2 regions of the Kitasatospora sp. NE20-6 genome follow, and region 2 is predicted to be linked to the other one. Evidence: riboswitches for the same ligand, from Rfam matches in the RefSeq annotation. Region 2 holds a riboswitch; the other holds the start of a gene.
The links. A riboswitch is a leader RNA that binds a small molecule or an ion and turns the genes downstream of it on or off. The one in region 2 is predicted to bind thiamine pyrophosphate.

Region 1: linked by a shared signal. The riboswitch ahead of thiO (glycine oxidase ThiO) and the one ahead of thiC (phosphomethylpyrimidine synthase ThiC) in region 2 are both predicted to bind thiamine pyrophosphate.

The regions. Positions count from the first base shown of each region.
Region 1 covers NZ_BPRL01000048.1:61,523-65,821, reverse strand. The annotation lists gene thiE (thiamine phosphate synthase) at 1-599, opposite strand, end outside; gene SNE206_RS28285 (Rv2175c family DNA-binding protein) at 599-964, opposite strand; gene SNE206_RS28280 (NAD(P)/FAD-dependent oxidoreductase) at 1,054-2,256, opposite strand; TPP riboswitch at 2,327-2,439, shown strand; gene thiO (glycine oxidase ThiO) at 2,434-3,585, shown strand; gene thiS (sulfur carrier protein ThiS) at 3,582-3,791, shown strand; gene SNE206_RS28265 (thiazole synthase) at 3,796-4,299, shown strand, end outside.
Region 2 covers NZ_BPRL01000009.1:142,857-147,155, reverse strand. The annotation lists gene SNE206_RS10430 (VC0807 family protein) at 1-453, shown strand, start outside; gene SNE206_RS10425 (SPFH domain-containing protein) at 487-1,965, opposite strand; gene SNE206_RS10420 (hypothetical protein) at 2,125-2,325, opposite strand; TPP riboswitch at 2,423-2,555, shown strand; gene thiC (phosphomethylpyrimidine synthase ThiC) at 2,551-4,299, shown strand, end outside.

The DNA of each region.
Region 1 (4,299 bases), on a different contig from region 2:
TCGTCGGCGGCGGTGATCGCCCGGACCACCACGACCCGGGTGGCGCCGGCGGCGAGCACCTCGTCGAGGTTGCCGAGGTCGATGCCGCCGATCGCGAACCACGGGCGGTCCGTCACGGCCTTCGCCGCGTACCCGACCAGGCCGAGGCCGGGGGCGTGGCGGCCGGGCTTCGTGGGGGTCGGCCAGACCGGGCCGGTGCAGAAGTAGTCGACACCGGGCTCGGCGATCGCCGCGTCCACCTCGGACTCCGCGTGGCAGGAGCGTCCGATGACGGTGCGGGCGCCGACGACGGCGCGGGCGGCGGGCACCGGCAGGTCGTCCTGTCCGAGGTGCAGCACGTCCGGGCCGGCGGCGTGCGCCACGTCGGCCCGGTCGTTGACCGCGAAGAGCTTGCCGTGGCGGCGGGCCGCGTCGGCGAAGACCTCCAGGTGCTCCAGCTCCTGCCGGGCCTCCAGACCCTTGTCGCGCAGCTGCACGACGTCCACGCCGCCCGCCAGCACCGCGTCCAGGAACTCGGGCAGGTCGCCCTGCTCGCGCCGGGCGTCGGTGCACAGGTAGAGGCGGGCGTCGGCGAGCTGCGCGCGCGGGTCGGCGGTCATCAGAGCGCCATCGCCTGGGCGCGGCGCTTGACCTCGGTGGCACGGTTCTCGATCAGGGCCTGCATCGGGCTGCCGGGCAGCGACGGGTCCTCGGTGAACATCCACTCAAGGATCTCCTCGGTGCTGAAACCGGAGTCCCGCAGCACCGTCAGGGTGCCGACCAGGTGCTTCACCAGGCCGTCGTCCTCCACGAAGGCGGCCGGCACCTGCAGCGACCGGTTCGGCCCGCGGCGGACGGCCAGCAGGGTGCCCGCCTTCACCATGTTGCGGACTTCGGTGATCTGGACACCCCACCGCTCGGAGATGTCGGGCAGGTACAGCCAGGCCGGAACCAGGGCGTCAATCTTGGGATCAATCTCGCTCACGGCACCAGACTGCCACCTGAACGGCCCCCGACGCACACGGCCCCCGCCGGAGGCACCGGACGGTCACGGACCGTGACCGGCGCGCGGGGTCAGCCGGCGGCCGTCCTGAGCTGCACCGCAGGGTCCGCGGCGAGGGCCCGGTCGAGCACCGTGCCGCGGTCGATCAGCCGCTTCGCCTGGGTCAGGTCACGCGGGCGGTCGACGGCGAGCAGCGCCGCCAGGGCGCCGCCGCGCAGCCACAGCACCGACCAGGAGGCGTCGTCCGGCGAGCCGCGCCACAGCAGTTCGTCACCGTCCGCGCGGTGGCCCGCGTACTGCACCATCCGCCCGAACTGCTCCGACCAGAAGTAGGGCACCGGGTCGTACGGCGTCTCCGAGCCCAGCAGCGAGGCCGCCGCCGCCCCGCCCGACTGCAGGGCGTGGTCCCAGTGCTGCACGGCCAGCCGGGTGCCGGAACGCGCCGACGGGTACGCGACGCAGTCGCCGGCGGCCCACACGCCGGGGGCGGTGGTGCGCAGCCGGTCGTCCACGAGCACGGCGCCCGCCGCGTCGAGGGCCACGGCGGAGCCCGCCAGCCAGCCGGTGGCCGGGCGGGCGCCGATGCCGGTCACCACGAGGTCGGCCTCGACGCGCCCGCCGTCCGCGAGCAGCAGGCCGCCCGGTTCGACGGCGGCCACGCCGGTGCCGCAGCGCAGGTCGACCCCGGCGTCCGCGTACCAGGCCGTCATCAGCGTGCCGAGCTCCGTCGGCAGGGCGCCGGGCAGCGGGGCCGGGCCGGCCTCGACGACCGTGACCGCGCAGCCGAGCTGCCGGGCCACGGTGGCGGTCTCGGCGCCGATCCAGCCGGCGCCGACCAGGGCCAGGCGGGTGCCGGGGGTGAGGTCCGCGCGCAGGGCGAGGGCGTCGTCGACGGTGCGCAGCACGCGGGCGCCGGCGGTGCCGGGCAGCAGCAGGGGCGCGGCGCCGGTGGCGAGGACGAGGGCGTCGTGGGTGACCGGCCCGCCGTCGGTGTGCAGGACGCCGGGGTCGAGGCCGGTGGCCCGGCGGCCCGGCAGCAGTTCGACGCCGAGGGCGTCCCAGTCGAGGTCGAAGGCGGTGGAGTCGGCCAGGCCGAGCAGCACGTCCTTGGAGAGCGGCGGCCGGTCGTAGGGGCGGTGCGGCTCGTCGCCGACCAGGGTGATCCGCGCCGTCAGGCCGCCCTGGCGCAGGGCGGCCGCGCACTGTGCACCGGCCATGCCGGCGCCGACGACGACGACCCTGTCCGTACCGCTCAGCTCCACCACGCCGGTCACCCTATCGGCCGGGGTGTCCGTCCTGTGCACGTCCTTTAGGGGAGCGCGACACGCGGCGTTATGGTGGGTGCACACCTCACACGGGAGCCCGGTGCACCGGGCTGAGAGGCGGGCTGGTGCGGCCTGCGACCGTCCGAACCTGATCCGGGTCATGCCGGCGAAGGGAGCAGAAGCGACGTGGCACGGCCTCACTCCGACGTGCTGGTGATCGGCGGCGGCATCATCGGCCTGGGGGTCGCCTGGCGGGCGGCCCAGCACGGCCTGTCGGTGACCGTCGTCGACCCGGCCCCGGGCGGCGGCGCGGCGCAGGTCGCCGCCGGCATGCTCGCCCCGGTCACCGAACTGCAGTACGGCGAGGAGCCGCTGCTGCGCCTGGGCATGGCCTCCAACGAGCGGTACGCGGCGTTCGCCGCCGAGCTCACGGAGGTGACCGGCCTGGACACCGGCTACCGGGAGACCGGCACCCTCGCCGTCGCGCTGGACTCCGACGACCGCGAGGAACTGCGCGAGCTGCACGCCTTCCAGGCCCGGCTCGGACTGACCTCGCACTGGCTGACCGGCCGCGAGTGCCGGCGCCTGGAGCCGATGCTCGCCCCGGGCGTCCGCGGCGGCCTGCACGTCACCGGCGACCACCAGGTGGACGGCCGCCGGCTCGCCCGCGCCCTCGTCGAGGCCTGCACCCGGGCCGGTGTCGCCTTCGAACGGGCCCTCGCCGCCGAGCTCCTGCTGGAGGGCGACCGGGCGGCGGGGGCGCGCACCGACGCGGGCACCGTGTGCCCGGCCGGCCGGGTCGTGCTCGCGGCCGGTTCCCGCAGCCACCTGCTGCCCGGGCTGCCGCCTGGCGTGCTGCCGCCGGTGCGGCCGGTGAAGGGGCAGGTGCTGCGGCTGCACGTGCCGCCCGCGTACCGGCCGTTCCTGGCCCGCAACGTCCGCGCGGTGGTGCGCGGGCAGCACGTCTACCTGGTGCCGCGCGCCGACGGCGAGCTGGTCATCGGTGCGACGACCGAGGAGCAGGGCCACGACACCACCGTCACCGCGGGCGGCGTCTACGAGCTGCTGCGCGACGCGCACGCGCTCGTGCCCGGGCTGACCGAGCTGCCGCTGGTCGAGACGGGCGCCGGGCTGCGTCCGGGCTCGCCCGACAACGCGCCGCTGCTCGGCCCCACCGCGCTGCCCGGCCTGGTCGCCGCGACCGGCCACTACCGCAACGGGGTGCTGCTCACGCCCGTCACCGCCGACCTGGTCGGCACGTACCTGGCGACCGGCCGCGTGCCGGACCTCGCCGCCCCCTTCTCCCCCGACCGCTTCCGTCCGAAGGCCGCCGTATGACCGACATCGCACTGACCGTGAACGGCGAGGCGCGCGAGCTGCCCGCCGCCACCACGCTGGCCGAGGTGGTGGCGCAGGCCTGCGCCGCACCCACCGGGGTCGCGGCCGCCGTCAACGAGGCGGTGGTGCCGCGCAGTTCGTGGGACGTCACCGTGCTCGGCACGGGTGACCGGGTCGAGATCCTCACCGCCGTCCAGGGAGGCTGACCGCATGGCCGACGACGTTCTCACCATCGCGGGCACCGCCTTCACCTCGCGCCTGATCATGGGCACCGGCGGTGCGCCCAGCCTGGAGGTGCTGGAGCAGGCGCTGCGCGTCTCCGGCACCGAGCTCACCACCGTCGCGATGCGGCGGGTCAACGCCGCCACCCAGGGCTCGGTGCTGGAGGTGCTGACCCGCAACGCGATCCGGGTGCTGCCCAACACGGCCGGCTGCTTCACCGCCGGGGAGGCCGTCCTGACGGCCCGGCTGGCCAGGGAGGCGCTCGGCACCGACTGGGTGAAGCTGGAGGTGATCGCCGACGAGCGCACCCTGCTGCCCGACCCGATCGAGCTGCTGGACGCCGCCGAGACGCTCGTCGACGACGGCTTCACCGTGCTGCCGTACACCAACGACGACCCGGTGCTGGCGCGGAAGCTGGAGGACGTGGGCTGCGCGGCGATCATGCCGCTGGGCTCGCCGATCGGCTCCGGGCTGGGCATCCGCAACCCGCAC
Region 2 (4,299 bases):
ACCCTCGCCCTGGTCATGCTGGTGGTCAACGTCGCCGGTGTCGCCCTCTCCGCGGTCGCCGGCGACCCGCGGCTGATGATCGCCAAGGACGGCGCGCTCAGCAGCGTCATCGGCGGCTCGATGATCGTCTCGGTGCTCGCCGGGAAGCCCCTGATGACCGCCGGCCTGCGCCCGTTCGTCGTGAAGGGCCGCGCCGCCCGCGAGGCCGCCTGGCAGCGGCTCGCCGCCGGCTCGGCGGAGTTCCGCCGTCACGAGCGGAACTTCACCCTCACCTGGGGCACCGTGCTGGTCGCCGAGTGCGCGGCCAAGGTCGTCGGCGCCTACACGCTGCCGGTGGAGACGATGGTCTGGCTCGGCACCGTCCTCCTGGTCGCGGCGATCACCCTCGGCGTCCTCGTCGGCAACGTCTTCGCGGGCCGCATGGCCGGGCTGGTCGTCGCCGAGGAGGCGTGACCGCACCCGGCCCCGGCGTCCGGCGTTCCGGGCTCAGCCCGCGGCGCCGTCCTGCACCGGGATCGCCTGCCCCGCCGTACGCCGCGCGGACGGCCCGGCCGCCACCCCGTCCGGCCCCTGCTGCGGACCCATCGCGGAGAGCAGCTGCCGGGCCAGACCGAGACCGGTGCCGCCCATGGTCAGCGCCTTCGCGAACATGTCGCCCATGCCCTCGGCGCCGTTCAGCAGCACCATGTGCTCGACGTTGCCGAACGCCTCCGCGCCGGCCCGCACGATCTCCGGCCAGTTCTCGGCCAGCTGCTGCGCGACCACCGCCTCCTGGTTCTCCGCGAGGGCCGCCGCCCGGGCCTTGATCGCCTCCGCCTCGGCGAGGCCCAGGGCCCGCGCCGCCTCGGCGGCCGCCAGACCCTTCGCCTCCGCCGCCGCGGCCTCGGCCGAGCCGGTCGCCTTGGTGGCCTCCGCCGACGCGAGGCCGCGGGCCCGGGTCGCCTCCGCGTCCGCGACGGCCGCGACCTTCACCCGGTTCGCCTCGGCCGTCGCGTTCAGCTCGGTCTCCCGGGCCAGCGCCTCCGCCGCGGAGATCCGGGCGTCGCGGTCGGCCTGCGCCTTCGTCCGCGTCTCGTACGCGCGGGCGTCGGCAGGCTTGCGGACGTCCGCCTGGAGCTGCTGCTCCTTGCGGTGCGCCTCCAGCTCGGCGACCTTCGTCTCCTGCACGACCACCTCCTGCCGCGCGGCGGCCTGCGCCAGCGGACCGGCCTGCAGCGCGCGGGCCGTCGCCGTCTCCAGTTCGGCCTGGTACCCGGCCTGCTGGATGCCGGAGTTGCGGGTGGCCTCGGCCTTGCGGGCGAACGCCTCCTGCTCGGCCTCGGTGGCCCGCCGGTCGGCCTCGGCGGCGGCGATCCGGGCGTCGCGCTGCACGGCGGCCGCGTGCGGTGCGGCGAGGTTCCGGATGTAGCCGGTCGGATCCAGGATCTCCTGGATCTGCAGCGAGTCGATGATCAGGCCGAGCTTCTCCATCTCGCTGCCGGACGCGGCCCGGGTCTCCCCGGTCATCCGCTCGCGGTCGCGGATCATGTCCTCGACCGTCAACCCGCCGACGATGGACCGGAGATGACCGGCGAAGACGTTGTGCACCCGGTGCCCCATCAGCTTCTGCTGGTCGAGGAAGCGGCGCGCGGCGTTGGCGATCGACACCGGGTCGTCGCCCACCTTGAAGATCACCACGCCCTTCACGTGCACCGGGATCCCCTGCGACGTCACGCACTCCACGTCCAGATCGGCCTCGTTGAGGTCGAGCGAGAGCCTGCGGACGACCTGGACGCCCGGCGTCACGAGCGTGCCGCGCCCGGTGACGATCCGGAATCCGAGTCCCTCCGCGACTCCCTCGGACCGGTGCTTCGAACCGGAGATGATCAGTGCCTCGTTCGGCTCGGCGACCCGCCACATGAGCTTGAACAGCACGATCAGGACGATGATCGAGGCCACGACGGCCCCGGCGATGCCGATGAGCATCGGCTGATTCCCCCTTCAGGGCACGCCGGCGTCCCGTGGCTGCGCTCTGGTGTGCAGGAAGGCGCGGAAGCCGGCGGCAGCAGGAGATTCTGCGCCTGCCGTGATCTCCGCGGAAGAGCCGGCGGCCCTCGATCCGCCCACGAACGCGTCAAGATTCCGTCAAAGCGCCGCCACGTACACCGTCCGCGGCGGCTGGTACTCGACCACCAGCACCGGCGTACCGGGCGCGAAACCCTCACCCGGCACCGCCGGGTACGCGAGGAACGCCTCCGTGCCCTGCCGCTCCGCGACGTGCACCAGCACCTCGCCGACCAGTCCCGTCCCGACCCTGCCGGTCACCCGGCCCGTGCTGCCCACCATGCCGCCAGTGTGCTCCCCCGGCCCACTGGCCGGAACCCGTCTGGACCGGTCCGGGGCCGCCCGCTACGGTGTTGACGTCTTGTTGCGGACGCCCGTCCGCAACCAACGGGAGCTCGGAGCACCGGGCTGAGAGGGCGCTGAAAGGTTCGCAGGTGTGCGAACCGACCGCTGCGCCGACCGCAGGAACCTGACCGGGTAATGCCGGCGTAGGGAGTAAGAGGTCTCATGACCACGTTCGAAGCACAGCCGACGTCTGCCTCCGGCCGTACGGCCGACAGCACGTCCACCGGCTACCCGACCCCGGCCTGGCGCAAGGCCTACCTCCAGGGCAGCAGCCCCGACCTGCAGGTGCCGTACCGCGAGGTCGTCCTCACCGACGGCCGCAGCGTGCCGCTGTACGACACCTCCGGCCCGTACACCGACCCCGCCCACACGTCCGACGTGCGGCGCGGCCTGCCGGCCCTGCGCGACCCGTGGATCCGCCGGCGCGGCGACGTCGAGGAGTACGACGGCCGCGAGGCGCGCCCCGAGGACGACGGCATCAGGCACACCGCGCCGCGCGGCGGCAGCCTGCGCAACCTCGACGCGGTCTTCCCCGGCCGTCCGCGCCGTCCGCTGCGCGGCCGTCACGGCGCCGCCGTCACCCAGCTCGCCTACGCGAAGCGGGGGACCGTCACCCCGGAGATGGAGTTCGTGGCCCTGCGGGAGGGCCTGGAAGCGGAGTTCGTGCGCGACGAGGTCGCCCGCGGGCGGGCCGTCATCCCGGTGAACGTCAACCACCCGGAGGTCGAGCCGGCGATCATCGGCACCAACTTCCTGGTGAAGATCAACGCCAACATCGGCAACTCCGCCGTCACCTCCTCCATCGAGGAGGAGGTGGAGAAGATGACGTGGGCCACCCGCTGGGGCGCCGACACCGTCATGGACCTCTCCACCGGCCGCAACATCCACACCACCCGCGAGTGGATCCTGCGGAACTCCCCCGTGCCGATCGGCACCGTGCCGCTCTACCAGGCCCTGGAGAAGGTCGACGGCCGCGCCGAGGACCTCAGTTGGGCCGTCTACCGCGACACGGTCGTCGAGCAGTGCGAGCAGGGCGTCGACTACATGACCGTGCACGCCGGCGTGCTGCTGCGGTACGTGCCGATGACCGCCCGCCGGAAGACCGGCATCGTCTCCCGCGGCGGCTCGATCATGGCCGCCTGGTGCCTCGCCCACCACGAGGAGAACTTCCTCTACACGAACTTCGAGGAGCTCTGCGACATCCTCGCCGCGTACGACGTCACCTTCTCGCTCGGTGACGGCCTGCGGCCCGGCTCCATCGCGGACGCCAACGACGAGGCCCAGTTCGCCGAACTGCAGACCCTCGGCGAGCTCGGCCGGATCGCCCGCGCGCGCGACGTCCAGGTGATGATCGAGGGCCCGGGCCACGTCCCGATGCACAAGATCAGGGAGAACATGGAGCTGCAGAAGGAGATCTGCGACGAGGCCCCCTTCTACACGCTCGGCCCGCTCACCACGGACGTCGCCCCCGGCTACGACCACATCACCTCGGGCATCGGCGCCGCCATGATCGCCTGGTGGGGCACGGCGATGCTCTGCTACGTCACGCCGAAGGAGCACCTGGGCCTGCCCGACCGCGACGACGTGAAGACCGGCGTCATCACGTACAAGATCGCCGCGCACGCCGCCGACCTCGCGAAGGGCCACCCCGGCGCCCAGGCCTGGGACGACGCCCTCTCCGACGCCCGGTTCGAGTTCCGCTGGGAGGACCAGTTCAACCTGGCCCTCGACCCGGAGACCGCCCGCGCCTTCCACGACGAGACGCTCCCCGCCGAGCCTGCGAAGACCGCGCACTTCTGCTCGATGTGCGGACCGAAGTTCTGCTCGATGAAGATCTCCCAGAAGATCCGCGCCGAGCACGGCGACGGCTCCACCGCCGTCGCTTCGGGCTTCGACGAGGACGCCCGGGCC